DNA from 3 places in the Bradyrhizobium sp. SZCCHNS3052 genome. Region 2 is predicted to be linked to each of the others. Evidence: predicted binding sites of a transcription regulator. Region 2 holds the regulator's gene; each other region holds the start of a gene.
What was found. The regulator LexA, encoded in region 2, represses DNA repair genes until DNA is damaged. The targets are predictions, from matches to a motif close to TGTTCNNNNTGTGTTCNG.
Positions count from the first base shown of each region.

Region 1: QX073_RS07350 (single-stranded DNA-binding protein) is a predicted target of LexA. The motif match lies at 4,522-4,539, and genes of this name have one in related genera.
Region 3: QX073_RS07145 (DUF3072 domain-containing protein) is a predicted target of LexA. The motif match lies at 4,725-4,742, and genes of this name have one in related genera.

Region 1 covers NZ_JAUETB010000001.1:1,610,377-1,620,670, forward strand. The annotation lists gene gyrA (DNA gyrase subunit A) at 1-2,533, opposite strand, end outside; gene QX073_RS07335 (DUF2306 domain-containing protein) at 2,705-3,103, opposite strand; partial or broken gene QX073_RS34395 (HD domain-containing protein) at 3,118-3,749, opposite strand; gene QX073_RS07350 (single-stranded DNA-binding protein) at 3,864-4,361, opposite strand; gene QX073_RS07355 (outer membrane protein) at 4,824-5,579, shown strand; gene QX073_RS07360 (outer membrane protein) at 5,772-6,527, shown strand; gene QX073_RS07365 (outer membrane protein) at 6,792-7,577, shown strand; gene QX073_RS07370 (outer membrane protein) at 7,790-8,530, shown strand; gene QX073_RS07375 (porin family protein) at 8,824-9,468, shown strand; gene uvrA (excinuclease ABC subunit UvrA) at 9,746-10,294, shown strand, end outside.
Region 2 covers NZ_JAUETB010000001.1:1,724,787-1,735,080, reverse strand. The annotation lists partial or broken gene QX073_RS07940 (ComEC/Rec2 family competence protein) at 1-739, shown strand, start outside; gene QX073_RS07935 (hypothetical protein) at 1,129-1,569, opposite strand; gene lexA (transcriptional repressor LexA) at 1,844-2,542, opposite strand; gene glp (gephyrin-like molybdotransferase Glp) at 2,748-3,959, opposite strand; gene QX073_RS07920 (alpha/beta hydrolase) at 4,176-4,793, opposite strand; gene QX073_RS07915 (hypothetical protein) at 4,792-5,055, shown strand; gene QX073_RS07910 (hypothetical protein) at 5,082-5,450, opposite strand; gene QX073_RS07905 (HAD family phosphatase) at 5,909-6,538, opposite strand; gene QX073_RS07900 (alpha-hydroxy acid oxidase) at 6,584-7,720, opposite strand; gene QX073_RS07895 (S41 family peptidase) at 8,141-9,475, shown strand; gene QX073_RS07890 (EAL domain-containing protein) at 9,717-10,294, opposite strand, start outside.
Region 3 covers NZ_JAUETB010000001.1:1,556,470-1,566,763, reverse strand. The annotation lists gene QX073_RS07170 (ATP-binding protein) at 1-273, opposite strand, end outside; gene QX073_RS07165 (response regulator transcription factor) at 270-971, opposite strand; gene QX073_RS07160 (DUF4173 domain-containing protein) at 995-2,473, opposite strand; gene QX073_RS07155 (glycoside hydrolase family 3 N-terminal domain-containing protein) at 2,687-4,054, shown strand; gene QX073_RS07150 (hypothetical protein) at 4,069-4,356, opposite strand; gene QX073_RS07145 (DUF3072 domain-containing protein) at 4,487-4,678, opposite strand; gene QX073_RS07140 (hypothetical protein) at 5,119-5,652, opposite strand; gene QX073_RS07135 (type 1 glutamine amidotransferase domain-containing protein) at 5,642-6,202, shown strand; gene QX073_RS07130 (FdhF/YdeP family oxidoreductase) at 6,488-8,770, shown strand; gene QX073_RS07125 (HWE histidine kinase domain-containing protein) at 8,785-10,278, opposite strand; gene QX073_RS07120 (HAMP domain-containing protein) at 10,292-10,294, opposite strand, start outside.

The DNA of each region.
Region 1 (10,294 bases), 110 kb from region 2:
ATGAGGCGACGAGCTTGCCGTTGCGGTTGTTGACGGACATCGCGACGATGCCTTTGCCGCCGCGGCCGGTGGTGCGGTACTCGTAGGACGAGGTGCGCTTGCCGTAGCCGTTGACCGAGACGGTCAGCACCACCTGCTCCTGCGCCGACATCTCGACATAGCGTTCCTGCGACAGCTGGATCGCGCCAGCGGCCGCCTCCTCGCCCTCGGTCTCGACCGGCTCCTCGGTGGCAGCATCGCCCGACATCGCCCGGCGCATCTTCAAGTACGCGGTACGCTCGTCCGAGGTCGTTTCGACATGGCGCAGGATCGACAGCGAAATCACCTTGTCGCCGCCGGCGAGCGCGATGCCGCGCACGCCCATCGAGGTCCGCCCGGTGAAGACGCGCACGTCGGTGACGGGGAATCGGATGCACTGCCCGCCCGACGCCGTGAGCAGCACGTCGTCACGCTCGGTGCAGATCTGCACGTTGACGATCTCCTCGCCCTCGTCGAGCTTCATCGCGATGATGCCGGAGCGGCGCACGTCGACGAAATCCGACAGCTTGTTGCGGCGGACGTTGCCGCCGGTGGTGGCGAACATCACGTCGAGATTGGCCCACGAGGATTCATCCTCCGGCAGCGGCATGATCGTGGTGATGCGCTCGCCCTGCTCCAGCGGCAGGATGTTGATCAGCGCCTTGCCGCGCCCGTTGGGCGCCGCGATCGGCAGCCGCCAGACCTTCTCCTTGTAGACCTGGCCGCGCGACGAGAAGAACAGCACCGGCGTGTGCGTGGAGGCCACGAACAGCCGGCTGACGAAATCCTCCTCGCGGGTCTGCATGCCCGAGCGGCCCTTGCCGCCGCGGCGCTGCGCCCGATAGGCCGACAGCGGCACGCGCTTGGTGTAGCCGGCATGCGACACGGTCACGACCATGTCCTCGCGCTGGATCAGGTCCTCGTCCTCGACCTCGCCTTCCTGCTCGGCAATCACGGTGCGGCGCGGCGTGCCGAACTCCGCCTTGATCGCGGCGAGCTCGTCCTTGATGATCCCCTGCACTCGCGCCCGCGAGCGCAGGATGTCGAGATAGTCGTTGATCTCGACCTTGAGCTTGTCGAGCTCATCGGAAATCTCTTCACGGCCGAGCGCGGTCAGGCGCTGCAGACGCAGGTCGAGAATCGCCTTGGCCTGCTCGAACGACAGCCGGATGGTGCCGTCCTCGGCGAGGCGATGACGCGGATCGTCGATCAGCGTGATGATGGCCTCGACGTCGCGCGCCGGCCAGTCGCGCGACATCAACGCCTCGCGCGCGGACGCAGGATCGGGCGAGGTCCTGATGACCCGGATGACCTCGTCGATATTGGCCACGGCCACGGCGAGACCGACCAGGATGTGGGCGCGGTCGCGCGCCTTGTTGAGCAGGAACTTCGTCCTGCGCGTGACGACACGCTCGCGGAACGCGACGAAGATCGTCAGCAGGTCCTTCAACGTCATCGTCTGCGGGCGGCCGCCGTCGAGCGCCAGCATGTTGGCGGCGAAGCTCGTCTGCAGCGGCGTGAACTTGTAGAGCTGGTTGAGCACGACGTCCGGCACGGCGTCGCGCTTCAGCTCGACGACGACCCGGTAGCCGTCGCGATCGCTCTCGTCGCGCAGGTCGGCAACGCCTTCGACCTTCTTCTCGCGCACCAATTCGGCGATGCGCTCGACCATCGTGGCCTTGTTCACCTGGTAGGGAATCTCGGAGATGATGATCGCCTCGCGATCCTTGCGGATCGTGTCGATCGTCACCTTGCCGCGCATCATGATCGAGCCGCGGCCCAGATGATAGGCCGAGCGGACGCCGGCGCGTCCAAGAATGATGCCCCCGGTCGGGAAATCCGGGCCCGGAATGATGTTGATGAGTTCGTCGATCGTGAGCGTGGGATTGTCGATCAGCGCGATGCAGGCATCGATCACCTCGCCGAGATTGTGCGGCGGGATGTTGGTGGCCATGCCGACCGCGATGCCGCCGGCGCCATTGACCAGCAGATTCGGATATTTGGCCGGAAGAACCGACGGTTCCTTGTCCGAATTGTCGTAGTTCGGCTGGAAGTCGACGGTATCCTTGTCGATGTCGTCGAGCAGCGGGATCGCCGACTTCGCGAGCTTCGCTTCGGTGTATCGGTAGGCGGCCGGCGGATCGCCGTCGACGGAGCCGAAATTGCCCTGGCCGTCGATCAGCGGCACGCGCATCGAGAAGTCCTGCGCCATGCGCACCATGGCGTCGTAGATCGACTGGTCGCCATGCGGATGGTATTTACCGATGACGTCACCGACCACGCGCGCGGACTTGACGTATTTCTTGTCGGGCGTGTGCCCCTGCTCGTACATCGAATAGAGGATGCGCCGATGCACCGGCTTCAGGCCGTCGCGCGCATCGGGCAGCGCTCGCGACACGATCACGCTCATCGCGTAATCGAGGTAGGAGCGCTTCATCTCATCGAGGATGGAGACGGGACGAATGTCGGAAGGTCCGCCCGGCTCGCCGGGCTTCTCATCTTCTTTATCGGACAAAGGGGATACCGGTCGGTTTTGACACGCGAAAATCGCTTAGAATCATATAGCGCAGGAGCGTGCCGCAGGCCACCCCCAAGGCGATCCGAAGAGCGCTTTTTCTGCTCGCCTTTCCAGTCACTTAACCGGTTGCCGCGGCCGCCCATGGCAGGCTCCGGGAACCGTCTTCGGCTACGGCCCGAAGACGACCTTGTGCATGATGCGTCCCGGCAGCAGCGTGAACAGTCCGGCGATCACCAGGGCGCCGGAAAACAGCATGATCATGGCCCGGCGATGGGCCGCCACCCGGTGCCGGTGCGCAGCCCACACCGCCAGCGGCAGCACGGCCAGCGTGTAGATCGACAGCAGGTGGATCGGGCTCCATGGACCGACCAACCGGATGGTGTGAATCCAGAACGAACTGGCTGCAACGGCAACCATGAGCGCGACCCAGATCCAGCCGACCGTTCGATGCGGCACGGTCCCCTTCGGGGCGGCGAACTGAACGAGCCCGAGCGCGAACGCCGTCATCGCGGCGACGGCGTGCAGCTGGACGGCGGGCTCGGCGTCGAGCAGCGGCGCGAAGCTCATGGCAGCCCCCAGAGCTAGATCGCAGCCCGCAGCTCGTGCAGACGTTCCTTGATTGCGTCGACATCCACGCTGCCAGCACGCATCTTGGCTTCGGCTTGGCCTTTCACCAGCCCGCACAGTTCGACGAGCATAGCGTCATGGGCGCATACCGCGTCCATCTTGGTGTAGACGAGATTGTACTCGACGGGCTCCCAGGTCCCAAGATCGGCAAGGTTGTGCTGCATCTGAACCTCGAGGTGATCGAGCGCCGCGGCGAACTTGGCCTCCGCCGTGAGCTTCGCCTCAAATTCATGGAACAGGTCGAATATCTCCTGCCCGCCTCCCCGGGCAAGCGCGACCGGATGACTTCGATCGCCTCGCGCTCCTTGGCGACCTTGGCATCCTTTCGGCTGCCGGTCTCGAAGAAGGGGACGTCTCCGACCAGCGCCTCGACGAGGTCGTGGACGATGATCATCTTCAGCACGCGATCGATCTCGACCGGTCTTTCGAGATGACGGTGCACGAGCAACGCGAGCAGAGACATGCTCCAGCTATGCTCGGCCACGCTCTCGCGGCGCCCGTCAGACAGCCAGCTGTGGCGCAACTCGCGCTTCAGGCCCTCGGCGAGCCGATAGAAGTCGAGGGTCCTTGCCACAGCCTCCATCATCGTACCAACCTCGCACGATCGCTTGCAGCACCCCGGCCGCCCCCCTCGGATGACCGCCGGCCTGCCGTCCAGACACGGGCAAGCCGGCTCGCATCAGCAGCGTCCGCGCGCGCCTCAGAACGGAATGTCGTCGTCCATGTCGCTGTTGCGTCCGCCACCGCCCGCCGAAGCAACCGCGCGGCGCGGCGGCGCCATCGACGGACCGCTGCTGCCGAAATCACCGCCACCCATGTCATCGGAGAAGCTGCCGCCACCGCCGCCCCGGCCATCGAGCATCGTCAGGGTGGAGTTGAAGCCCTGCAGCACGACCTCGGTCGAGTACTTCTCGACACCGCTCTGATCGGTCCATTTGCGGGTCTGCAGCGCGCCCTCGATGTAAACCTTGGCGCCCTTCTTCAAATACTGCTCGGCGACCTTGCAAAGACCTTCGTTGAAGATCACCACGCGGTGCCACTCGGTCTTTTCCTTGCGCTCGCCTGTCGCCTTGTCGCGCCACGTTTCCGACGTCGCAATGCTCAGATTGGCGATCGGCCGCCCATCCTGCGTGCGCCGGATCTCGGGGTCCTTGCCGAGATTGCCGACCAGAATCACCTTGTTCACACTACCCGCCATCACCACTCTCCCGCGGTTCTCGATCATCGGACCGGCCGTCCACACCGGCCTCACGGCGTCCGGTGGCTAACCCTTCCTCTCGCGGCGGACCCTATACGGTTGCCGCGCGGTCCACCCGCCCTGTCCGTTGTTTATCCACATATAGCAGGCGGAAGGCCATTGTTCCAGTTTTGTTCGCGCGCATATGTCTACAACCGTGCGTCGAGTTCCACGGAACTCGATGGAACCGCAAGTTCTCGCAATGGAACCCGGAAAAAGTTCCCTTATTCACGAAAAAGGGATTAACTTTCATTAAGTTAGCCAGCCTCACTTCCTCCTCGGCTGTGGCTTTTGGGAGACGGTATCCAGGGTTGAATCGCGTATATTTGAGGATGGATTGGGGCCGCAAGCGTGGTCGCACCAACTTCACAGACGAGCGTCTCCGGGGACCATTTTGGAGACGCCCAACGCGGGAGACTTGGGATGAAACGAATTTTTCTCGGAGCTGTCAGCTTGATGGTTTTGGGGGCGCTGACGCCGGCGGGAGCCGCCGATCTCGCCGCCCGCCCGTACACGAAGGCCCCGGTGATGGCGCCGGCGCCGCTTCCGACCTGGGCCGGCTTCTACCTCGGCCTGCAGGGCGGCGGCGGCTGGGGCCGCAGCAACGAGACCTTCTTCGGGGCGCCGAATACGGCGATCTTTGCCGGCACCCAGAACTATGACACCAGCGGCGGCTTCGTCGGCGGTGTGGTCGGCTACAACTGGCAGGTCGACAACATCGTGTTCGGTCTCGAGGGCGACTATCACTGGGCCGACATCAACGGCCGGTCGGGCGTCGTCAACGCCGGTCTCGGCGATACCTACTTCACCAGGCTGCGCGGCTTCGGCGACATCAAGGGCCGCCTCGGCTGGGCTGCGGGTCCGGCGCTGTTCTTTGTCAGCGGCGGCGCTGCCGTCGGCGATCTCCAGCACCGCTACGACGCGGCGCTCAATGGTGGCGCGGCCAATAGCTTCGCTCAGAACAACTGGCGCTGGGGTTGGACGATCGGTGCCGGCGCCGAGTACATGTTCGCGCCGAACTGGTCGGCCAAGGTCGAATACAACTATCTCGACTTCGGCAAGAGCTCGATTCAGTACAGCGCGGTTCCGACCAACCGCTCCGAGTGGAGCGACACCGTGCACACCGTCAAGGCGGGCGTCTCCTATCACTTCGGCGGCCCGATCGTGTCGCGCTACTGATTGCACGCAAAAAGCGAATATGTCGAAAGGCCGGCCTCGCGCCGGCCTTTTTTGTGTGCCAGAACCGGCACTTGCCGAGCCGTTGTGTCCTTTGGGTGACGGCTTTTTACGGCGGAAGGAGCTATCAACGTCCGGCGGGTGGGCGTTGGTGAGAGCGTGCGTGCGGGCGTCGGACGTGGTTTGGGGAATGCGATGAGAAGGCTGTTGCTGGGGGCGACAACTTCGCTGGCGCTGGGGATTGCGCCGGCCATCGCTGCCGATCTGCCCGCGCGCACCTTCACCAAAGCGCCTGCGATGATCACGACGATCTATGATTGGAGTGGCTTCTATATCGGCCTGAATGCCGGTGGCGCAGCGGCCCGCACCTGCTGGACCAACAAGGTCAGCTTTGCCGGCGTGGCCGCAACCAACGCGGAAGGCTGCCATGATGCGACCGGCGCGCTGGCGGGCGGCCAGATCGGCTATCGCTGGCAGGCTGGCGGCTGGGTGTTCGGCATCGAAGGTCAAGGCAACTGGGCCAACCTCAAGGGCAGCAACACCAGCCAGTTCGCCCCGGCCGTGACCAACCAGACCAAGATCAACGGCATCGGCGTGTTCACCGGCCAGATCGGCTATTCCTGGAACAACGTGCTCTGGTACGTGAAGGGTGGCGCCGCGGTCGCGGGTGAGAAGTACAACGGCCTCTCCACGGCCACGGGCGTGGTGCTCGACGTGTCCAGCGCCACGCGCTGGGGGGCTGCGGTCGGGACTGGTGTCGAGGTCGGCTTCGCCAAGAACTGGTCGGTCGCAGCCGAATACGAGCACCTGTTCATGGGCAACCGCACCTTCGGCTTCTCGGGTGTTCCCCTTGGAGCCGCGGGCCGGACCGATGCGGTCGGCCAGGACGTCGACATGGCGACGGTCCGCGTGAACTATCGCTGGGGCGGTCCCGTCGTTTCCAAGCACTGACCCTCGAGGGCTGACACTCGGGATCTCACGCGGCGGCGCTTGCCCGGCCTGTCGTCACTCACGCTGTGACACAGCTCCCCCCGTCGGCTCTGGCAGTCGCCGTCTTTACCCGCGCTTAAGCACGATCGGCACATCCCGCCACACGGCTCGTCCCGGTCACGAGTTTGGAAAGCAGTCTCCCTTACAACCAGCCACAGGCCACCTTCGCGTGGGCCCGGATCGGAGGGATCCGGAGCGTGGTGTATTGGGACTGGGGAGAGACGAATGCAGAAGACGACCTTGATCTTGACCGCAAGCGCCGCGGCGCTGGGACTGGCGCCGGCCTCGGCGGCCGACTTCGCGACGCGCCCTTACAGCAAGGCGCCGCCGCCGGCCTATGTCACGCCGCTGCCGAGCTGGGCCGGGTTCTACCTCGGCGTCAATGGCGGCGCCGACTGGAGCCACAATTGCTGGACGCTCAACCGCGTCGGCGGCGTGGCGGTCGTGCCGACCCAGTCCGAAGGCTGCCACAACGCCTCGAGCGGCCTCATCGGCGGCCAGGTCGGCTATCGCTGGCAGGCGGCGAGCTGGGTGTTCGGCGTCGAGGCCCAGGGCAACTGGACCGACCTGAAGTCGTCCAATGCGAGCACGGCTGCGCTGGCCGCGGGCATCACCAACACCACCAAGACCGATGCGATCGGCCTGTTCACCGGCCAGGTCGGCTACGCCTGGGGCAACGTGCTCTGGTACGTGAAGGGCGGCGCCGCCGTCACCCACAACAAATACACCGGCACGGCGAATGCGGCCGCGCCCTTCCCGGTCGGCACACTGCTGGATTCCGCCAGTGAGACCCGCTGGGGCGGCACCGTCGGTACCGGCGTCGAGTTCGGCTTCGCGCCGAACTGGTCGGTCGCCGTCGAGTACGACCACCTGTTCATGGGCTCGCGCGACATCAGCTTCCCGGCCACCGCAACCGTGCTGTCGCGCGTCGATACCATCAAGCAGGACATCGACATGGCGACCGTCCGCGTGAACTATCGATTCGGGGCGCCGATGGGCACGCGCTACTGAAAAAAGCCGCCGCTCGCACGCATTCGGAAAGGCCGGCCCTCGCGCCGGCCTTTTTCGTGTCAACAGCCCGGCAGCGTCGCGGCGTTTTTGTGCTAAATATATGATATATAACGCTTTTTCATTTCTGTGGCGGGCGCGTTACAGCCTCTCCGGGATGCCCTGTGTATGACTTGCCCATCGCTTGTCATTCCAACCTCCCGGGGGAGAATTTGATGAAGAAGTTGCTTGTGATCACGACGGCGCTCGTCGGCATCGCATCCGCCACATCCGCGTCGGCGGCCGACATGGCGGCCCGCCCGTACACCAAGGCGCCGCCGATGGTCGCGCAGATCCTGAGCTGGTCGGGCCTCTACGCCGGCATCCAGGGCGGCGGCGGCTGGGGCACCAGCAAGGAGACCTTCCTCGGCCGCTTCAATGCGCCGGGCTTCCTGGGCACCCAGAACTACAACACCAATGGCGGCTTCGTCGGCGGCGTGGTCGGCTACAACTGGCAGGTCGACAACGTCGTGTTCGGCCTCGAAGGCGACTATCACTGGGCCGACATCAACGGCCGCTCCGCCGTGGTCAATGCCGGCGTCGGCGACACCTTCTTCACCAAGCTGACCAGCTTCGGCGACATCAAGGGCCGCCTCGGCTATGCCGCCGGTCCCGCCCTGTTCTTCGTCAGCGGCGGCGCCGCGGTGGGCCAGTTGCAGCATCGCTATGACGGCGTGCCCGGCAACGTCTTCAGCCAGAACACCACCCGCTGGGGCTATACGGTCGGCGCCGGCGCCGAATACATGTTCGCGCCGAACTGGTCGGCCAAGCTCGAGTACAACTATCTCGACTTCGGCAAGAGCACGATCCAGTACAGCGCTGCGGCGCTCAACCGCTCCGAGTGGAAGGACACCGTTCACACGGTCAAGGCCGGCCTCAGCTACCACTTCGGCGGCCCGGTCATCGCAAAGTACTGATGCCTGCAAACCGACAGGTTCCGAGAAGGGCCGGCGAAAGCCGGCCTTTTTTGTTGCCCTGATGCCACCTTGCCGGCTCGCCACACCCGGAACCAAGTAACTGAGTGACATAGGCTTTCTGGAACTTGGCCGTAAAAACGCGGTTTGGGCGCGAGTGTGTCTTCAGGGTGACGGTAATCCGTACGGAACCGGGCTATAGGAACCTCGTCAACTTGAACGGGTGAGTCTGTTTCGTGCGTAAGCTTATCGGTGCGATGCGGACTTCGAGGAATAAAAATAAACTGGAGACTGGAATGAAGAAGATCCTGCTCGCGACCGTGGCCTTGGCCGCCCTGGCCGCTCCCGCTGCCGCCGCTGATCTTGCCGCACGCCCGACCTACACCAAGGCCCCGGTTGCCGCGCCGGTGCTGACCTGGACCGGCTTCTACATCGGTGCCATGGGCGGCTATGCCAACGAGAATGCTGACTTCGCGGCCATGAAGGGCGGCTTCGCCGGCGGCACCGTCGGCTACAACTGGCAGCAGGGTGCTGTCGTGTTCGGCCTCGAGGCCGACGCCGCTTGGGCCGACATCAACGCAAACGTCGGCGCGCTCGGTGTCAACGCCGAGTCCAAGATCCGCGACTGGGGCACTGTCCGCGGCCGCATCGGCTACGCCTTCGGCCCGACCCTGCTGTACGCGACCGGTGGTTACGCCTGGGCCGACAACCGCATCTCGCTGACGGCCCCCGGCTTCGCCGCTGCCGACAGCAAGATCCACTCCGGCTGGACCGTCGGCGCTGGCGTCGAGTACATGTTCGCCCCGAACTGGTCGCTGAAGGGCGAGTACCTCTACAAGAGCTTCGGTGGCGAGAGCTACACCTTCACCGGCCTCGGCACGCTCACGACCGGCACCCTCAACGTGCATTCCGGTCAGGTCGGCATCAACTACCACTTCTAAGTTTTTGCCTCCGGGCCAACGCACACAGCCTCCGCTCTGCCAGAGCGGAGGCTTTTTCTTTGTGGGATCGTGCACAAAACAGGACGGAACCGGTCCGCCTCCTGCCAGTCGCTGCCATTCCCTGAGCGCATTGTTGATGATTCGCTGACGGCACTGGAAATCCAGCTCCGTTCTTCCTACGTTCCGACCATACCTTTTCCCCCTGGCGTCCGATGGCCGGCTTCCGGCGAAACGCGCCTGCAACGATGGCGCGACTCTGCGCCGTGGGACGATCGTCATGGATGAAGTGCTCAAGGCCAAGCAGCGCGCGCAAGCCAACCAGTCGAGCCTGCGGGCCATCACCATCCGCGGCGCCCGCGAGCACAATCTGAAAAACATCGACGTCGAGATCCCGCGCGACAGGCTCGTCGTGTTCACCGGCCTGTCCGGCTCCGGCAAGTCCTCGCTCGCCTTCGATACGATCTACGCCGAGGGCCAGCGCCGCTACGTCGAATCGCTGTCGGCTTATGCCCGCCAGTTCCTGGAGATGATGCAGAAGCCGGACGTCGACCAGATCGACGGCCTGTCGCCGGCGATCTCGATCGAGCAGAAGACGACCTCGAAGAACCCGCGCTCGACGGTCGGCACCGTCACCGAGATCTACGACTACATGCGCCTGCTGTGGGCGCGCGTCGGCGTGCCCTACTCCCCGGCGACCGGCCTGCCGATCGAAAGCCAGACCGTCTCGCAGATGGTCGACCGCGTGCTGGCGATGCCCGAGGGCACCCGCCTCTATCTGCTGGCGCCGGTCGTGCGCGGCCGCAAGGGCGAGTACAAGAAGGAGCTC
Region 2 (10,294 bases):
CCTCGGCATCGACTGGATGATCGCGGTGACGCGCTGGGTGGCGGCGCTGCCCGGCGCGGTCGGGCGCATCCCGGCCTTCGGCATCGGTCCACTGATCCTGGCCAGCCTCGGTGTCATCCTGATCGGCCTGCTGCGCACACCGCTGCGCTGGTCGGGCGCCGTGGGGCTCGTGGTGGCCACCGCGTGGGCCGCCGCGACGCCGCTGCCCGACGCGCTGATCGCCGGCGATGGGCGCGCGGTGGCGGTGCGCGGCCGTGACGGGCGTCTGCATGCGATGCGCATCGGCAAGGACGTGTTCGCCACCAAGGAGTGGCTCGCGGCCGACGCCGATGCCCGGCTGCCGGCGGATTCATCGCTCACCGATGGCGTCTCCTGCGACGAGGCGGGCTGCGTGGTCGCAATGGCCGACGGCCGATTCGCCGCCCTGACCCTGCGCGCCGAGGCGCTCGCCGATGATTGCGCCCGCGTCGCGCTCATCGTCACCGCGCGCGCCGCGCCGTCATCCTGCGCGGCGGCCGTCATCGATCGCGAGCGGCTGCGGCAGCAGGGCGCCTTGATGCTGGTGCGGCAGGGCAGGAGCTTCGCCGTCACGCCGGCGCGCGCCGGCGGCACCGACCGCCCATGGTGGCCGGCGCCCGCCGAGGCCGGCGAGTTCGACACGACGCTGACGCCGCGCGCGCCGGCCGCGCGGCCTCAGGACGCGACGCCGCCGGAGACGGAGCAGGGCGAGGAAGACTGAGTGCCGGGCAGCTCGAGCGTGCCGAGATGATACTCGGTGTCGCCAGGTCCATGTTGCCAAGTCCATCGAACCGCGAGGGGCTTTCGGCCAGCGTGAACGCAGCGCGCGGATAGCGTTGCCAGATGGCGATGTCGTCAGCCCTGTCAGCCATCCGAACACAAGCATATCGCAGCCGGGCTCGGTGATCCCGGCGGCCTTGTTCCAATCGATCTTGTTGACCACGGCGGCAGGCTCCCCCGGCACATCATGCCGGCCGAGGGATGTCGTTCCTATCCGATGCGATGCCGGGGCGTGAGGTTCGCCCGAGAGGACTTTGCGCTTGCAGAACCCAAATCTCCCACGGTCGAAAGCTCGCTCACGACCGAGAGAAATGCCGATGCGGAGACCCCTCAGGTGATGCTGATGCGGCGAATCGGTGTGGCCTGCGAAGGCGGCACGTCCTCGGCGATGTCCGGGCGTCGCTCCGCCGGCTGCTTGCTGACCGGCAATTGCAGCACGGTGACGCGCTGGCCCTCGCAGAGCTGGGTCACCAGCACGTGGCGGCCGTCGGCGAATTCGATCGCGTCGTGATGGCGATCGGGAATGTGAGTCTCGATGCTGTTGAACTTTGCGACGCGCTCGCGGATCGTCCGGGTCCAGAGCCAGCGGCTGTCGTAGCGGACGTCCTCGGCGAAGGCCAACTCGGTGCCGGGCAGCATGCAGACTGCGACGGTCGGCTCGCTCTCCAGGGCGAAGCCGCGGGTGGCGGTGCCACGGAAGGTCATCGAGATCAACGTCTCGCCGACCTTGGCGGGACGGGACGCAACCGCATGGAGGCTGTAGTCACACATCGGATCGCTCCTCGTTGAGAGATAGCCGACCCACGCTCCCCCCGGACAGGCGCAGGCCTCTATCAGAGTGGACATCGATGGTGATGTTAGCGCGCGCTTCGCGGCAATTCTGCGCTGATCTGCATCGCGTGTGCCCGCGGCCGATCACAAGCGTTTGAGCATGCCGCGCTGCACATCATGAGGTGCATTCGCGCGTGACGTATTTTGCTGGGCAGCCTCCGATCGGCGGCGAAAGCGCGTGCGCCCGCCGCCCATCGACCGATCCCATTCGCGATCAGTACTTGCGGTACAGCCCGACCAGCTTGCCTTGGATCTTCACCCGGTTCGGCGGCAGGATGCGTACCTCGTAGGCGGTGTTGGCCGGCTCCAGCGCGATCGATGCGCCGCGGCGGCGGAAGCGCTTCAACGTCGCTTCCTCATCGTCGATCAGCGCCACCACGATGTCGCCGGTGTCGGCGGTCTCGTTGCGTTGGATCAGCGCCATGTCGCCGTCGAGGATGCCGGCATCGACCATGGAGTCGCCGCGTACCTCGAGCGCATAGTGATCGCCGTTGCCGAGCATGTCGGCAGGCACGCTGATGGTGTGGCTGCGCGTCTGTAGCGCCTCGATCGGAGTACCGGCGGCGATGCGGCCCATCACCGGCACTGCGACGGGGCGCTCGCCATCGTCCAGCGCGGGAGTGCTGGTGCGCACCTTGCCGAGATTGCCCTCGATCACCGATGGGGTGAAGCCGCGGCGGTTGTTGGCGGCCTGTGACAGCTCGGGCAGCTTGATCACCTCGATCGCGCGGGCGCGGTTGGGCAGCCGGCGGATGAAGCCGCGCTCCTCGAGCGCCGTGATCAGGCGATGAATGCCGGACTTCGAGCGCAGATCGAGCGCATCCTTCATCTCGTCGAAGGACGGCGGCACGCCGGCTTCCTTGAGCCGCTCGTTGATGAACCGCAGAAGTTCGTACTGTTTGCGCGTCAGCATCTCGACCTGGTCCCCGGTTTGTTGTCGTCCGAGTCCAGGAGCTGCGCCTCGCGCACAAACCGGCTGAGAGCGCCCTGGAGTCGGACCGTCATCGCGTCGCCCGCAACATACTAAAAACAAATCATGAACGGACACTATATGTTCGATGTGTGTTCCGCAATCCTAAAAATATGATGAACAGACCGGGCTTTACCGGGGAAGCGGCTCAGTTCGGCAGGCGCAGGATCTCGCACGGGCTGCCGGCAGGCGCCTTCGGCGCAAACGCCGGCCGGATCACCACCGCCTGCGAGAGCGCGAGATTCCCAAGCAGCGACGAATCCTGCTGGCTCACCGGGGTCGCAACCAGCGTGCCGTCGGCGCGCTCTTCGAGCCGCGCCCGCAGATAGTCCTCGCGCGAATCGTTCGGCCCGAGCTCGCGGCCGAGCAGGGCGGTCTCGCGCGGCATCACGGCCTCGTCGCGGCCGAGCAGCCGCCGAATCAGCGGCACCAGGAACAGGAGGGCGCAGACATAGGACGACACCGGATTGCCGGGCAGTCCGATCACCCTGACGTCGCCGAGCCGTCCGTGCATCATCGGCTTGCCCGGCCGCATCGCGATCTTCCAGAACGCCATCTCGACGCCCTCGGCTTCGAGCGCCTGCTTGACCAGGTCGTGATCGCCGACCGAGGCGCCGCCGGTCGTGATCAGGATGTCGGCCTTGGCCTCTCGGGCCCGGCGGATGCCGGCGATCGTCGCCTCCATCGTATCCGCGGCGATGCCGAGATCGATCGGGGTCCCGCCCTCGTTGCGCACCATCGCCCGCAAGGCGTAGCCGTTGGAATAGACGATCTGGCCCGGGCCGGGTGTCGAGCCCGGCATCACCAGCTCGTCGCCGGTGGCGAGCAGCGCCACCTTCGGCCGGCGCCGCACCGGCAGCGCCGGATGATTCATGCTGGCCGCCAGCGACAGGTCGCGGTCGCTGAGCCGGCGCCCGGACTTCAGCAGCACCATGCCCTGGTGAAAGTCGACGCCCGCCGGCCGGATATGCCGGCCCTTGATCGCGGCCTCGGTGATCACGACGTGGCCATCTTCGGCGATCGTGTCCTCCTGGATCACCACCGCGTCCGCGCCCTCCGGAACAACGCCACCGGTGAAGATCCGCGCCGCCTCGCCGGGTCCAACCACGCGATCGAACGGCCGCCCCGCCGCAACCTCGCCGATGATCTTCAGCCGCGCCTTGGCCTGGGCGGCGTCCGCCGCGCGCACGGCATAGCCGTCCATCGCCGACATCGCCTCGGGCGGCTGCGTCCGCAGCGCCGCGATGTCCCGCGCCAGGATGCGGTGAAACGCTTCGTCCAGCCCGACCTGCTCCTCGGCCAGCGGTTCGGCGCCGGCGAGCACGGCGGACAACGCATCAGACACCGGCATCAGGGCCATGGGATTTCCTTCGGACGGAGACGGCAGATCGAATGAATCGCCTTCTAACCGAACGCGCACGGCGCGGCCAAGGGCCTAGGCCGCTCCCTGCGTTCTGACCGTCTGCTGTGGGCCGTTTCCGGGCCGCTGCCTCACGATCGCGCGAGAAAGTCCGCAATCAACCGCATGACCTCCTGCGGACGTTCCAGGCTCGGCAGGTGCGCCGTTCCGGCCAGCTCATGTCCTGACCCCGTTCGGCATTGTTGCGGCGAGCAGCCTGCTTCGCTGCTGGATGTGAGGAAAGTCCAAGTCCCCCCGGATGACGAGCGATGGCGCGACGATCTCCGCGAGGCGTGGGAAGGCTGGTGCCACATCGAGAGTCGCGCCGGTTGGCGGCGCGCGGAGTGCGGCGGCGTTCTTCTTCAGGAACGTCTCGCGCGGCTCGCCGGAGATGCGTCCCTCGCGCTGCAAGGGACCGTCGACCCACAGATGCGCCTTGATAGCGCTGACCCGATCCCAATCCTGTGCGGCCTCGGCAGCGGCCAACGACGCCGTTAGCGCCTTGATCTCCGGTGGATAGACCGGCTCCGGCGCGCCGCTGATCGAAGGTGCGATCAGCACCAGCGATGCCATACGTGACGGATGGCGAAGCGCGAAGTCGAGCGCGATGCGGCCTCCTTGCGAGCAGGCAATCAGCGTCGCCGGCCGCGCCGGCGCGAGCGCGTCGACGACGGCGAGCAGGTCCTCGACCGGAGAATGAGCTTCCTCATAGGCGACCGTCTCACCAAATCCGCGCCGGTCATAGGCGATCGTCATATGCGTTGCCGCGACGCCCTCGATCTGCACGCGCCACATGGACGAGCATTGGACCGTGGACCAGCCGATCTACGATCCCAGCACGATCGACTGCCCGGTTCTCGTGCTCGCGACGGAATGGGATGTGGATGTCCGCTTCGGGATGGCGCACGACCTGTTCGTTCGCCTCGTGAGCGCGCCATACAAGCGCCTGGTCGAGATCGGGCAGGGCACGCACATGATCCTGATGGAGCGGAATCGACGGCAGGCGTTCGACGTGGTGATCGGATTTCTCAACGAGCGCGTCGTGCCGGCGCGTTGATCGTCGCGCGGACGACCTGCACCGCGTCAGAGCGGATGCCGAATCCAGACATTCGGCTCGACATAGGCGGCATGGTCGTGCTCGACCGACGCGAGCACGGGCACGAGAGCACCGGGGACCTCGATCTCGCCCGAGCTGTCGAAGGTCACGCCGGTCCATTGCGACCAATCGGCGAGCGTGCCGACGATGGTCATCGAGCACGGCGCGATCTTGACGATCTCGCCGCCGATGCCGATGCGCTTAGGCGCCGGCTCGTCTGCGGCCAGCGGATGTGGCGGGAGACGGGCCGGATGGCGCCGTTGCCGGCGGTCGCATTTAGGATTCGCTTTTTCGGAAAAAGCTGCTATGCTGATTTGGTCCCGTGCTCGACAGGAGGGGCGCTTCGCGATCGTCACGGACGTGGAGCGCGGGATGCGGTGGCCGCGACGTGTCGCAGCGTGCCCTGATGGCGCGCGGACGAACGGCATGGCGCGGACGTGAAGTCGCGTGGTCCTGGCATCCCGAAGCTGATGCCAAGCCGAAGGGTGCTGATGATCCCGTCGGCGACGGTGGCCAACAAGCCGGGCACCGGGGAGATCGCGTATAAGCGTGAAGACCATCGCGCAGGGAATGCCGGATGTCGGCTGGACCTGTGGTGACTGCCGCCTGCTTTTTTTCTGCAGGCGGGCCATGGGTTGCGGCCTGCAGCCCGGCATTCCCTGCGCCCTCCGATTGGAGGAGGGTGAAATGAGAGCAGCAAAGCTCGGGCACATCGTGTCGCGAGAACAATTTTGCACGAGTGGGCACCGTCATTGCGAGCGCAGCCTTTCAGAACGTCACGCCGCCGGCCATGACGCACCCTTGCGCGACGCGATCAGATCCCGAGCGCCTCCAGCGCCGCGGCGATGTCGGCCGTCGAGCGCACCAGCACCGCCTGCAGCCCGCTCGTTCGCGCGCCGTCGATGTTTTCAGCGAGATCGTCGAAGAAAACGATCCGCTCGGCCGGCGCGCCGATCGCCCGCACCACGTGATCATACGCCTCGGCATCCGGCTTTCGCAGGCCGATCGACGACGACAGGAAGATCTCGCGAAAGTGACCAAGCAGGTCGGCATAGCGCGGCGAGAAGTGATCGATGTGCGGCTGGTTGGTGTTGGAGAAGGCATAGAGCGGCAGTCTCGAAGCCGCGCGTGCGAGCAGCGGGGCGATGCCCGGCATCGGGCCGACGAAGATCGCGTTCCAGCCCTCGAGAAACTGCGCGTCGGTGATGTCGATGCCGAGCTGCCGGCGCAGGTTGGCGAAGAACGCGGCATCGGAGACGGTGCCGCGCTCGTGCCCGTGATAGATCTCGTCGCGCACGAAGCGCGCGGCGATGCGCTCCGGCGGACAGCCGGCATGCGCTGCCCAGCGCGAGACAACCTGGACGAAATCGATGTCGATGACGACGCGGCCGAGGTCGAACAGCAGCGCGTCGGCGGCGCCGGGGCGGAGAGCGGAGGCGGGCATGGGGCGGGTCGACGATGCCTTGCGTGGGACGGAAGCGGCGCCTCCTCAATACCGGTAGGGCTCGATGTCGACCAGCGGAAACGCGCTGACCACGCTCGGCAGGTTGGTGGCGGCCGCCGGATGCAGATAGGACGCGTTCAGCTCCGCGAACGAGGTGACGCCGAGCAGGCCGAGCGCGCGGATGACCTCGTCCTCCAGCAGCTCGAGCATGCGCAGGATGCCGTCCTCGCCGGCCGCGGCGAGCGCCCAGCATTGCAGCCGGCCGATGCCGACGAGGTCGGCGCCGGAGGCGATCGCCTTGACGATGTCGGTGCCGCGGCAGAAGCCGCCGTCGACCATGATCTTTGCCCGGCTCTTCACGGCGGCGACGATCTCTGGCAGCACATGCATGGCTCCGCGGCTATGGTCGAGCTGGCGGCCGCCATGGTTGGAGACGTAGATCCAGTCGACGCCGTGATCGACCGCAATCTGCGCGTCCTCGGCGGTCGCGATGCCCTTGATGATCAGCGGCAGCTTGAACTTGTCCTTGATCAGCTTGACGGTGTGCCAGCTCAGCGCCTTCTGGTGGTCGCCGCCGGTCGCGCGCAGCCGGCTTTCGCGGACGTAGCGCTTGGCGATGTCGCGCTCACGCCGGCTGTAATGGGCGGTGTCGACGGTCAGGCAGAACGCGGTGTAGCTGTTGGCGACCGCCCGGCTCACATAGTCCTCGACGAAGGCGTCGTCGCCGCGGACATAGAGCTGGAAGATTCGCAGCGCGTCGGGCGCGGCCTCGGCGGTCTTCTCCAGCCCGGGTTCCGACACCGAGCTCAGCATGTGCGCGGCTCCGAATCGGCCCGCCCCACGGGCCACGCTGGCCGCCCCTGCCGGATCGAAGATTTCGAGCGCACCGACCGGGGCCATGACCACCGGCAGGCGCAGCTTGCGGCCGAAAGTTTCGACCGAGGCGTCGACCCTGGACACGTCGCGCAGCACGCGCGGACGGAACGCGATCTCGTCGAGCGCCATCCGGTTCCGACGCAGCGTGGTCTCGGTTTCGGCCCCGCCGATGATGTAGTCCCAGGCGTTCTGGTTGAGCTGGGCGCGCGCCTTGCGGATGAGCTCGTGCAGGTTCTGGAACTTCTCGTCGCTCGAGCCGAGTTCGACGTTCCGCCACCCGGCCTCGATCGGGGTCCGTTGGTTCATGTTTGCCTCCCAGCGACTGTCATGCTTGCGGTTTTGCTGCGGAGCATTGCCCATCGAGCGGGCCGGGAGCAAGCCATTCCGAACTCGAGCTTCCCGGGCGCGCGCGGGGAGCGGCGCCCCGCAGGCCCAGGCCATCAAATCGCGGCGTGGTACACGGCTCGTCGAATTGTGATCATGGGTGTCCGTGAAAGACGGGGTATGTTCAGCCGGGCCCGGCGCCGGCGCAGCCTTGAGCTTGATTTCAGCCTGTGAACGTCCATTTCGGATGCGAGCGCCGGCGGTCGGGCCCCGGTACGGCGGCGCAATATCGGCCTTGAAGAAACCGGAAATGTGGTGTGTGTTCGCAACACAAATCGCGCCGGCGATGCGTGCGGACCATTTGATCGGCCGGCCATCCAACAAACGCTCGGGAAGCAAACAATGCGAAAAAACTGGCTGTTCTTGGCGGGCACGATGACCGGCGTCGGGCTGACCCTGATGGTCACGGGTCCCGACGGCGCGCAACTCGTGGCCAAGGCCAAGGCCGCGGCCGGCATGGCCGACACCTATTCGCAGCTCAATCTGTTCGGCGCGGTGTTCGAGCGTGTTCGCGCCGACTATGTCGAGAAGCCGAGCGATCCCGCGCTGATCGAAGGCGCCATCAACGGCATGGTGTCCTCGCTCGATCCGCATTCGCGCTACATGAACGACAAGTCCTGGCGCGACATGCAGGAGACCACGTCCGGCGAGTTCGGCGGACTCGGTCTCGAGGTCACCATGGAGGAGGGCCTGGTCAAGGTCGTCGCGCCGATCGATGACACGCCCGCGTCCAAGGCCGGCGTTCTCTCGGGCGATCTCATTGCCAAGATCGACGGCGAGGCGGTGCAGGGACTGACGCTCGAGCAGGCCGTCGCCAAGATGAAGGGCGGCGTCAACACCAAGACCAAGCTCACCATCATGCGCAAGGGCAAGGACGCACCGCTCGACGTTACGCTGACGCGCGAGATCATCAAGGTGCGCCCGGTGCGCTATCACACCGAAGGCGGCGACATCGGTTATATCCGCATCACATCCTTCAACGAGCAGACCACCGAGAGTCTGCGCAAGGCGGTCGCCAGCATCTCCAAGGAGATCCCGCAGGAGAAGCTCGCCGGCTACGTGGTCGACCTGCGCAACAATCCGGGCGGGCTGCTCGATCAGGCCGTGTCGGTCTCCAGCACGTTCCTGCCGCGGGGCGAGGTGGTCTCCACCCGCGGCCGCAATCCGGAGGAGACGCAGCGCTTCACCGCGCGCGGCGGCGACCTCACCAAGGGCAAGCCGCTCGTGGTGCTGATCAATGGCGGCTCGGCCTCTGCGTCGGAGATCGTGGCCGGCGCGCTGCACGATCACAAGCGTGCGACCCTGGTCGGCACGCGCTCGTTCGGCAAGGGCTCGGTGCAGACCATCATTCCGCTCGGCGCTGGCAACGGCGCGCTGGCGCTGACCACGGCGCGCTACTACACGCCGTCGGGACGCTCGATCCAGGCGCAGGGCATCGCGCCGGACATCGAGGTCAAGCAGGACGTGCCGGACGAGCTGAAGGATCGCGGCGATCTCAAGGGTGAGGCCGGCATGCGCGGCCATCTCTCCGCTGCCGACGGCACCGAGCAGACCGGCTCGCAGTCCTACGTTCCGCCGGACGAGAAGGACGACAAGGCGCTGCACGCCGCATTCAACGTGCTGCGGGGCGTCACGGTGAACGCCGACGTCCGCGCCAAGGCGGCGGTGCCGAACTGATCTGCGAAGCGGGCGGGTGCGCGGCTCGCGACGCGCGATGCTCACACCCGACGGGGCGGCCCTGAGGCCGTCCCGCCGTGGTTTTCGACCAGTGTGTACAGGCGAACACGGAGTATGTCCGTCTGTGTCCCGTAGATCATGGCGGAGCCGTGGACTTCAAGGCACGACCAGTCGGCAGGGTTTGAATCTGGCTTGCGGAAAAGCCTCAAATTGCAACGGTATTTATCGGTTCGGAACCGGCTCAGGCGGCGTCCGAGCGCGAATGGCGGCCGGATGAGGGATTGGCGCGCTGCGCAGCGAACAATTGCCGCACGTCGGCTGCGGGCTTCGGAGGGCTGAACAGATAGCCCTGCATCTCCGAGCAGCCGAGCCGCTTCAGCACCTGCCGCTGCGCCTCGGTCTCGACGCCCTCGGCGGTCGTCGACATCTTGCGGATGGCGGCGATGTTGACCACGGCCTGGACGATCGCCGCGGAACCCTCGCTATCGGTGATGTCCTTGACGAAACAGCGGTCGATCTTGATCTTGTCGAACGGAATGCGCTGGAGATAGCTGAGGCTCGAATAGCCGGTGCCGAAATCGTCGAGCGCGATGCGGACGCCGAGCGCGCGCAACTGGTGCAGGGTGTCGAGCGCGTCGTCGTCGCGGATCAGCACCGCTTCGGTGATCTCGAGTTCCAGCCGATGCGGCGGCAGGCCGGAGGTCGCAAGTGCATTGGCGACCTTGAGCGCCAGGGTGCCGCTCTTGAACTGCACCGGCGAGACGTTGACGGCGAGCCGGATGTCGTCCGGCCAGCTCACCGCCTCGGTGCAGGCGACCT
Region 3 (10,294 bases), 170 kb from region 2:
CTCGTCGGACGAATCCGGACGTGACTCGGGCGGGATCTCGGCGCCGAGCGGAACGCCGGTGGCAAGGCGCGCGGAAACCTCCTCGGCGAAGACTGCCGCGAGGACACGGCTCTGCGCGATCAGTTCCGCCTGTGTCTGACGGATCAGCTGGTTGTCATAGATGCGAAAGAAGAACAGCCCGACGAGCGGCAAGGTGCCAACCAGCGCCAGCACGCCAAAGACGATCTGTCCCAGCGACGGCCGCCATTTTGCCTTGGGCTTGGGCGCGATCATGGGGTGCCGCAGCGGCCGAGCCGGAAGCCCACGCCATGGACCGTCTCGATCGCGTCCTCGCAATGCGCGGCTGCGAGCTTCGCTCTGATGTTGCGGATGTGGCTGTCGATCGTTCGGTCGGAGACCTGAATGTTGAGCTGATAGGCGGCGGCCATGATCTGCTCGCGGCTGAACACGACCGCAGGACGCGTCATCAGCGTGCGCAGGATGCTGAACTCCAGCGCGGTGAGCGTCAGCGGCATGTCATCGAAACGGGCCAGGTGCTGCTGCGGGTCGAGCCGGAGCCGGCCATGGACGAGCTTCTCCGGCTCGGCCGAGCGATCACCTCCGCCGTTCGCGACCCGGCGGAGAATGACGTTGACGCGGGCGACCAGCTCGCGCGGACTGAACGGCTTTGTCACGTAGTCGTCGCCGCCGATCTCGAGCCCGAGAATGCGGTCGATCTCCTCGTCGCGGGCCGACAGGAACAGGATCGGCACTTGCGAGGTCCGGCGAATGCGCCGGCAGACCTCGAGGCCGTCGAACTCCGGCATGCCGACGTCGAGCACGATCAGGTCCGGACGGTCTTCGGTGACCCTGGCCAGCGCAGCGCGGCCGTCGGCGGCTTCCCTCACCGCCATGCCGGCCTTGCTCAAGGCCACGCGCAGGACTTCGCGGATATGCGGGTCATCGTCGACGATGAGGATTCGGGGAGACACGAGCTCTACTCCGCGGCGAGGCATCAGCTTGGTTTCTGCGACACAGGATGTGTATCGAGATAGCGCTGCAGGCGCCAGCCGCGAAAACTCCAGGATCGCCAGGACGCCATGCTGCTTTCCTGTTGCTCAAGGAGCCGATCACGGTCGCTGGCCAGCCCTCGGTCCGTCGGTCGCAACAGCATCGCCCGCTCGATGGCCGGCAGTGCCTCGGGCCCGAGCCAGACGAGATAGGAGCCGTCGACGAGAGGGCCGCTCTGTCCCGCCTCACGACTATGGGAGACATTGAAGTCTGCGATCGGCCGGTCGAAATTGATCAGCGCACAGCCGTAGATGGTCGCCGAGAGCACCAGCAGGTTCATACGGATGAGCCATGCGTTGGACTTGTCGAGAGCGATCCTGAGCACGATGAGGATCAGGCCGATCGCGACCAGGATCATCCATATCAGGGCCGCGATTCGCCAATAGGTCAGAGCATAAGTCTCGATATACATGTGAAGCCGTTGAATCGAGGACACGACCAGCATCACGTTCTGAGCCACCCAGAGATAGACCAGCGGCCGGACCAGTCGCGACTCGTTTGCCGTGGTCTCGGAGCGGACGGCGACGATGACGAAGGCAGCCGCGAGCAGCGCCGTGACGATCAAGGGGTAGGCGCCTCGGTGCGCATAGGTCGCATAGGTCATGCCGTCCGGAAGCGCAGCATGTCCCCACAGATATGCGCCGTCGAGCGCCGTCTGGAGGGCAAACAGGATGTTGAACAGGATCAGCGCCCGGATCACGGTTTCAGGGCCGAGCACGGTCGTCAGCATTGACGGCTGATCGGGCTCGCTTTCGATCGGCGGGCTCGAGGTCGTGGTCCGCTCGCGCCAGCGAAGGTTGACGAATGGCCAGACCATGGACAACGTCACGAGCCAGAAGATCGCGTGCCCCATCGTGAGTTGGGAGGCGACGCGCTCGGGACTGAGGACGGCGAACCACCGCTCAATGACCGGATTGGCTGCTGCGAACAGAGCCAAGAACACGCAGCCGAGTGCCAGCGGAATGCTCCAGACAACGAGAGTTCGCGTGATCATGTTCGCGCGCAGCGTCACGATCGCATCAGGTATCAGTCGAAACGGCCCGATCAGGAGCAACTGCCGCGCGGCGGTCAGCGGAAGCCGGAAGCCGCGCGCGGATCGGTTGGTCGCCAGCGTGATAGCCGACAGCGTCGTGAGCAGCAGGACAGGAAAAGAAAGCAGGTTCAGCTCCTCGATGGCGGGAGCCAGGCCGGCAACGAAGAGAACTGCAGCTCCGACCAGACGGTTTCGATCGGTCTTGGCAAGATTGGCGAGAATGCTCACTGCGGCGAGCGCGGCGAAAAACAGCGGGAATGCCAGGCCGATCGGCCGGCCGTTGTAGAGCAGCGTGTCGGCGAGGCCGACGAGACCGGCAGTGATGGCGAATTTGAGCCACATGGAATCGGGCGCGACGGGCGCAGCCGTCGGCTCGGCGAGAGTCGTCATGGAGGAATCCTTGGTTTGGGTCATCGTTCGGGCCGGGAGGCACAAGCCGATGAGCTAAGCATGACGCCTGCCCATGCAGCAGCTCACGAGGGGATCTGCAGCATTTCAGGATTTGTTTGCAGATTTCGTGCAGACGCGATTCCACATCTGGCGCGGGGGAAACGTGATTGTTACGCAATGGCCGTCTTTCCCCTGGGATGATCGGCTGCACACATGCTCGGACGTATCAGGACCGCGGTTCTCTGGATCCTTGCTCTGCTCTTCATTTTCGTCACGCTGAACAGCAACGAGCCCTATCTGGTTCGGCTGCGGGGCAGCGGCCACGCAGCCCTGCTCCTCATCGGGCTTGCCGTTCCGCTGCTGCTGATGCTCGGCGGTCGGTGGCGGCGGGGGCCCGCCGGACGCGCTCTGGTCGTAGCATGGTGCGTTCCGCTGATCATGCTGACGTCGACGCAGTTCATGTTTGCCTGGCGCAAGTACGAGACGTTCCGGACGCCCCCCGACGTGGCGCATCTGCTCGGCCGGCATTTCATCGTCGGTTACACGGCCGTCGATGACGCAGCCGCGTTGGCCCGACAGGGGTTGATCGCGGGCGTCTATGTGACACACCACAACATCCGCGGCCGGACCGAGCCTCAGCTGCGCGCCGAGATGGCGCGATTGCAGGACGCGCGCCGGAGTGCCGGGCTGCCGCCTCTGCTGGTTGCGGCGGATCAGGAGGGAGGCGCCGTCGCACACCTGTCTCCGACCCTGCCGAACATGCCCGGCCTCGCAACGCTGGCCGATCTGCCGGCCTCGCGGCGCGCGCAGGATGCGTTCGCGATGGGGCGCGCCCAGGGGGAGGCTCTCGCGGCTGCCGGCATCACCTTCAATTTGGCTCCGGTCGTCGACCTTCGCCCGAGCTGGACACGCAACCGACTGGACTTTCACACCTTGATCGGCCGTCGCGCGATCTCCAACGATCCCGCGGTGGTTGGCGACATTGCGCTCGGTTACGTCCGTGGCCTGGAAGCAAGCGGTGTCCGCGCGGCCGTCAAGCATTTCCCTGGTCTGGGGCGCGTCGCAGCCGATACGCATCATTTCTCGGCACAGCTCGGCACGCCGGCAGATGTCTTGGAACGGTCGGATTGGCGGCCGTTCCGACAGGTGCTGCAGGGCTCGCACGCGGCGATGATGGTCGGTCACGTGACGGTCGATGCGATCGATCCAGAGCGGCCTGCCTCACATTCCAAAGCCGTGCTCGAGGGACTCATTCGCGGTCGCTGGAACTATCAGGGCGTGATCGTGACGGATGATCTCGTGATGGGGGCGATCTACGGCCGCGATCTCTGCAAAGCTGTCGTGGAGGCTCTCAACGGCGGCGCCGATCTGTTGCTGGTGGCCTATGACGGCACCCAGTTCCACCGCGCGCTCGCCTGCGCCAAGGAGGCTCTGGCGGAAGGACGCATCGACCTCGATGCAATCGGCAGGAGCGATGAACGGCTGAAGCGCTGGGCGCCGACGGTTGACAAATCACAGCCGTCGAATGTGTCTACGGTTCTGCAAGAGCCTGGAGGCGTGCATCAGAAGATCGTGGACTGAATGGCAGCAAGCCCTCAGCGCGGGCCATTGCCGGTCCAGTTGCGCCAAGCGACATTCGAGAGACTTCGCAGGTCGGTCGCCAGCGGGCGTCGCGTCTGCTTGTCGTGCTGAGCGATGAGGTGCTCGGATTCGCGGATCTTGACCTGGAGTTCCGCAACCTGCCGCTTGGTCTGTTCGAGCGCCTTCGCATCGGCGCTCTCGCCCACCGTGAACCGCGCCGTCTCGATCTGTTTCAAGGTCGCGCGATTCTTTTTGAGCTGGGCGCGATGCCAGGCAACCTTGCTGTCACTGTCCGCAACCATGGTGGACTCCCGCGAAATGCCGCGGAGACTAAACGACCGATTTCTGATTCGCGACAGCTTCGGACCGGCATCGCCAACATTGGAATACCGATCTGCCGACCCATCGTCCTGGTGAGTCGAATATGCCGGTTCAATCCAACCCTGCGGCGCGTCTCATCTCATCAATCAGTTCGAACGCTTCAGCCTTCGTCATCTCCGCTCGCGTGGGATCGGATCGGCCAGCCTGCTCGCTGAGCGTTCTCAAGTAGGAAGCTTGGGTATCCGTCATCGGATCGGCTCCGGACACCCAGTCCTCGGGATCTTTCTGCAGCTGTTCGGCCATGGGGATCTCCCGTTGTTGCCCGGCTTCAACGGGGAAGCTTGCAAAGTGTTCCTATTTTGTTCTATTGTGCGATCCTACTCTTGCTCGGGTGCTTCATGCGCGATCTATGTGTGGTTCGAGCCGAAATCGACCGTATGCGTCTCCGGGTCGGGCGGCAGCGCCGTGAAATCGTGCAGCTACGGCGAGCTCGGGCCTCGACGGCGGCCGCCGAAGTGCTTCTGCACCACATGCTGGAGACGCTTGACCGGCTGCGGCAACAGCGAGAGCGGCTCAAGCTGGAGGAAGCGAGCCGACTGCCTCGCAAGCAGCGCGGCGCCCGGCGCGCATGAGAGGCTGGCGGTAAGGCCGAGCGATCCGCCGCTCGTCCGTAGTCCGATGATCAGGCCAGGAACCGACATGGCCGACGATCACCTGAGCCGCAAAGGCCAACCTGCGCCGGGTCATGAGGACGTCCGCATCTTCAATTTGGCCGGTGAGGAGAAAGATTGGTCGGTAGTCCGGCTCCCTCGATCAGCATCGGGCGTGTGAGCTTCGGGCAATACGATGTCCGGCGGCGCGGCGGTAAGCTCTTCCGGTGTGGCCTCGCATGATTTGATCTCGAAATTGTTGTCGAGGATTTTCTCGCCATGCGTGCCGAGCGTGATGAGATCGGCCTGTTCCGCGGCCTCCCAGACCTCGCGCTCGGTGCGAAACGGGCGGGTCATCTGTTCGTCATTCTCAAACAATGCGTAGGGCACGAGCGCCTCCAGATTGCGATCCGCCGATGCAGCGATGCCGTGCCGCTCGACGCCGCCCATCCATTCAAGGCAGGGACGTCCAAACAAACGGCGCCATAGGCAGGCTGGTTCCACCCAGGCGAGCGCTGACTCGATCGACCAGTTGTGACGATCCGCCTGGCCTGCCAGGCGGAACATGGAGGCCAGCGCGAGGTTGCCGGCGGTGTCGAATGGCCAGGAGAGTCCAATGGATATCAAGGGAAAGAAGATCGCGATCCTCGCAACCAACGGGTTCGAGCAATCCGAGCTCGAAGTGCCGCGCGATCGTCTCAAGCAGGCGGGCGCGACCGTCGAGATCATCTCGCTCGCGCCGGGCGAGATCAAGGGCTGGGATGAGAAGGACTGGGGACGGACCGTCAAGGTCGACAAGACGTTGGACCAGGCGTCTGCTTCGGACTACGACGCCGTCGTGCTGCCGGGCGGTCAGATCAATCCGGATCTGCTGCGGCTCGAGCCGAAGGCGCTGCGGTTCATCAAGGAGATCTTTGAAGCCAAGAAGATCGTTGCGGCGGTCTGTCATGCGCCGTGGCTCCTGATCGAGACCGGAATTGCCAAGGGGCGAAAGATGACGTCCTACAAATCGATCAAGACGGACGTTGCCAATGCCGGCGCGCATTGGCAGGACGCGGAGGTCGTGGTCGATCAGGGCGTGATCACTTCGCGCAATCCCGGAGATCTGGAAGCCTTCAGCGCCAAGATCATCGAAGAGGTCAAGGAAGGCCGCCATCTCAAGCGCAGCGCGGCTTGATGCTGAGATCGGAAGCCGGGAGAAAACCCGGCTACCTCAGTGGGACGGGCCCAGCGCCCGAGGGGTCGAACGCTGGGCCGCAGTCCACACGGAGTGCCTCCAGCGAGATGGGGGAACGCCGCCAGAGGCATGGAAATGACTCGCGGCGGGCCGGGTCGTTCCCAATTCCTAGCGCGGACCTTCGCCCGCGGGACTTCGACGATAGCCTCGCAACGTTCAGCGAGGAATCGGAACTTCGCTGCTCATCCCGGGTTTGCCGCTTTTGAACAGGCCGCGGAGAGCGTCGTGAGCGAGAAAGCAAAAATCCAGGACTACAGGGCTCCGGCCGGCGGATGGGGTTCGGTGCACGCGGTCGCCAGCATCCTGACGCAGGAGGAGGTGACCCTGCTTGGCAGCGAGATCCTGTTGAAACAGAACAAGCCAGGCGGCTTCATGTGCGTCAGCTGCTCCTGGGCCAAGCCGGCAAAGCCGCACCCGTTCGAATTCTGCGAGAATGGCGCCAAGGCGACCGCGTGGGAAATCACCGGCAAGACAGTCGGACCGGAGTTCTTTGCTCGGCACAGTCTGACAGAATTGCGATCCTGGTCGGATCATCAGCTCGAAGAGCAGGGGCGTCTTGCTCATCCCATGCGCTATGACGCTGCGGCGGATCGCTATGTTGCCGTGAGCTGGGACGAGGCCCTTCGCGACATCGGGGCGGAGTTGAACAGGCTCGATCCACGCTCGGTCGTCATGTACACGTCGGGTCGGGCCTCGCTCGAGACGAGCTACATGTATCAGCTTTTCGGCCGCATGTACGGCACCAACAATTTTCCCGACAGCTCCAACATGTGCCACGAGTCGACGTCGGTGGCGCTGCCGGAGGTGATCGGTGTGCCCGTCGGCACGGTGCTGCTGGAGGATTTCGACAAAGCGGATTGCATATTCTTCTTCGGCCAGAACACGACGACAAACTCGCCGCGCATGCTGCATCCGTTGCAGCGGGCGGCGCAACGCGGCGTACCCATCATCACCTTCAACCCGCTGCGTGAGCGGGGACTGGAGCGCTTCACTGATCCGCAGAACCCGATTCAGATGGTGCTCACCGGTGGGACGCGGATTAGCACGCAATACCATCAGTTGCGCGTCGGCGGAGACGGGGCGGCGCTGCTCGGGTTGTGCAAGGCGGTGATTGAGGCGGATGACGCGGCGGTCGCCACGAAGGGCCCGCGTGTGCTCGATGTCGCCTTCATCGAGCAGCACACGTCCGGCTTCGCGGCTTTTGCGACCTTCTGCCGGCAGGCGTCGTGGAGCGATATCGAACGCTCCTCCGGCCTCACGCGCGGCGCCATTCTGGAGGCTGCCAAGGTCTATGCAGGCTCGCACGCCGTGATCGCCAATTATGGGATGGGAATTACCCAGCATCGGCATGGCGTCGAGACAGCCAAGATGATCGTGAATCTGCTGCTGTTGCGCGGCAACATCGGAAAGCCGGGGGCCGGCATCTCGCCGGTTCGTGGCCATTCCAACGTTCAGGGGCAACGCACCGTCGGCATCTCCGAGAAGACCAAGTTGGTGCCGCTCGACAAGCTTGCCGAGCTCTATTCGTTCGAGCCGCCGCGTTGGGACGGTCTCAGCACGGTCGATGCCTGCCAAGGCATCATCAAGGGCGACGTGAAGGGCTTCGTCAGTCTCGGCGGCAACTTCCTGCGCGCCGTCCCTGAACGCTCGCTGATGGAGCCGGCGTGGTCGAAGCTGCGGCTGTCGGTGCAGATCGCAACCAAGCTCAATCGCAGCCACATCGTGCCAGGCGAGGTGACGTATCTGCTGCCGTGCCTCGGCCGCATCGAAATCGACCGGCAGGCAGGCGGAGATCAGGCGGTCTCGATGGAGGACTCCACCACCTGCATTCACGGCTCGCGCGGGCGGCGCCAACCCGTCGCAGAGACCCTGTTGTCGGAACCAGCCATTGTCGCCGGTCTCGCCAAGGCCACCCTGAAGCCAAATCCGCGCGTCGATTGGGATGCCTGGGTGGGCGACTACGCGCGCGTCAGAGACGCGATCGAGCGGACCTATCCCGAGCAGTTCAAAGACTTCAACAAGCGCCTGTTTGAGCCCGGCGGCTTTCCGCGGCCGCTTGGTGCCCGCGAACGCAAATGGAATACGCCGACCGGCAAGGCGAACTTCACCGTGCCCAAGGCGGCGCTCAATCCGCCGGAGGAAGGCAATGGCGTTTACCAGCTGATGACCTTGCGCGCCGACGGCCAGTTCAACACCACCATCTACAACGAGGACGACCGGTTTCGCGGCGTCACCGGTGGCCGTCAGATCGTCTTCATGAACGCGAGCGACATGGCTGATCTGGGCATCAAGCAGGGCGAGCCGGTTCGGCTCTCGACCGAGGCCGATGATGGCGTGGAGCGCTCGCTGGGCGGGCTCCAGGCAGTGGCGTTCGACATTCCGCGCTACAACGTTGCGGCCTACTACCCCGAATGCAACGGATTGATTCCGCTATGGCACTACGCGGAAGGGAGCAAGGTGCCCGCCGCCAAGTCGATCCCGGTCCGGATCTCGCGCGACATGGCCTGAGCTATCCGGAGCGGTCAGCCAGCAGCCCGTTGTCGTGCGTCGCCCGGCGCCGCCGTTGCGCAAGGGCTCGTGATCTCCGGCGGGGTCGCGCCGGGGCGGAGCGGGACGACCAGCCGGCACACCAATCCCTCGGGACGCCAGTCGAACGAGGCGCGCCCACCGAGCTGGCTTTCCACACTGGCCATCAGGCTGCGCGTGCCGAAGCCGCGCGAGGTCGGCGCGCGCACCAATGGACCCCCGGTTTCAATCCAGATCAGATCCAGGCGCTCATCCTCGATGCTCCATTTGACCGAGAGATGCCCGGAGCGGACCGACAGCGCGCCGTATTTGGCCGAGTTTGTCACCAGCTCGTGCAGCGCCAGCGCCAGCGTCTGCGCGGTCGCAGGCTCAAGTTGCAGATCGACGCCGTCAAAGGCGACCTGGCCGCCGGTTGCATAGGGCGCGAGCTCTTCGGCCACCAACCTACCTATTTTCGCACCTTCCCAGCTTGATAGCGAGAGGATGGTGTGAACGCGGGCCAGTGCGCTGATGCGCCCCTCTACCGCGTTGACATAGGTCTTCACGCTGTCGGCTTTGGTCAGGCGAACGATCGACTGAGCCAAGGTCAGCGCATTCTTGGCACGATGATCGACCTCGCGGGTCAGCAGGTTCTGGCGTTCCTCGGCGCGCTTGCGCTCGGTGATGTCGATCGTGACCCCGCTGACGCGGACCACGCGGCCGGTCCTGTCGGTGGTCGCCGCGGCCGTTCCCACGCACCACCGCTCTTCGCCATCGGGCCGGTGGATCCGGAACTCAGCCTCATACGACGTCGCGCCACGGCTGAATTCCGCGACCACCTGGCGGGCGCGCTCGGCATCCTCCCGGTGCAGCAGCGCCATGATGTTCACGGTGTTCAGCTCGAAGTTCTGCGGCGTGACGCCGAAGATGCGGTACTGCCCCTCGTCCCACATCCAGTCGCCATTGACACCGTCCCAGTCCCACGAGCCCATCCTGCCGGCCGCGATCGCCATGCTCCGACGCTGCTCGCTCTCGACGAGCTTTGCTGTCGATCGCTCAAGCTCGGCGGTGCGGGCCCGTACCCGGTCCTCCAGCTCAAGGTTCAGATGTTCCAGCTCGCGTGTCTTGCGATAGAGCTCGGCAAAAACCTTGATTTTGGCGCGCAGCACCTCCGGCACGACAGGAACCGGCACGTAGTCGACGGCGCCCATCTCATAGCCACGAAGGCGATCGAAGTCGCTCACCTGGATGGCGGAGATAAAGATGATCGCAATCTTCTGGAACCTCGGATGCTCACGGATCATTTGCGCCAGCTCGAAGCCGTCGAGCTCAGGCATGCAGACGTCGACGAGAATCACCGCGATCTCGTTCTTCAGCAGAATTTCGAGCGCCTCGCGACCAGACGTGGCGACTACGAGGTTTTCGCCGAGTTCCTTCAGGATGACCTCGTAGGCCAGCAGCTTCGCCGGCTGATCGTCGACCAAGAGGATGTTGACCTTCGCATGTTCCATCATGATGAGCCGTTCA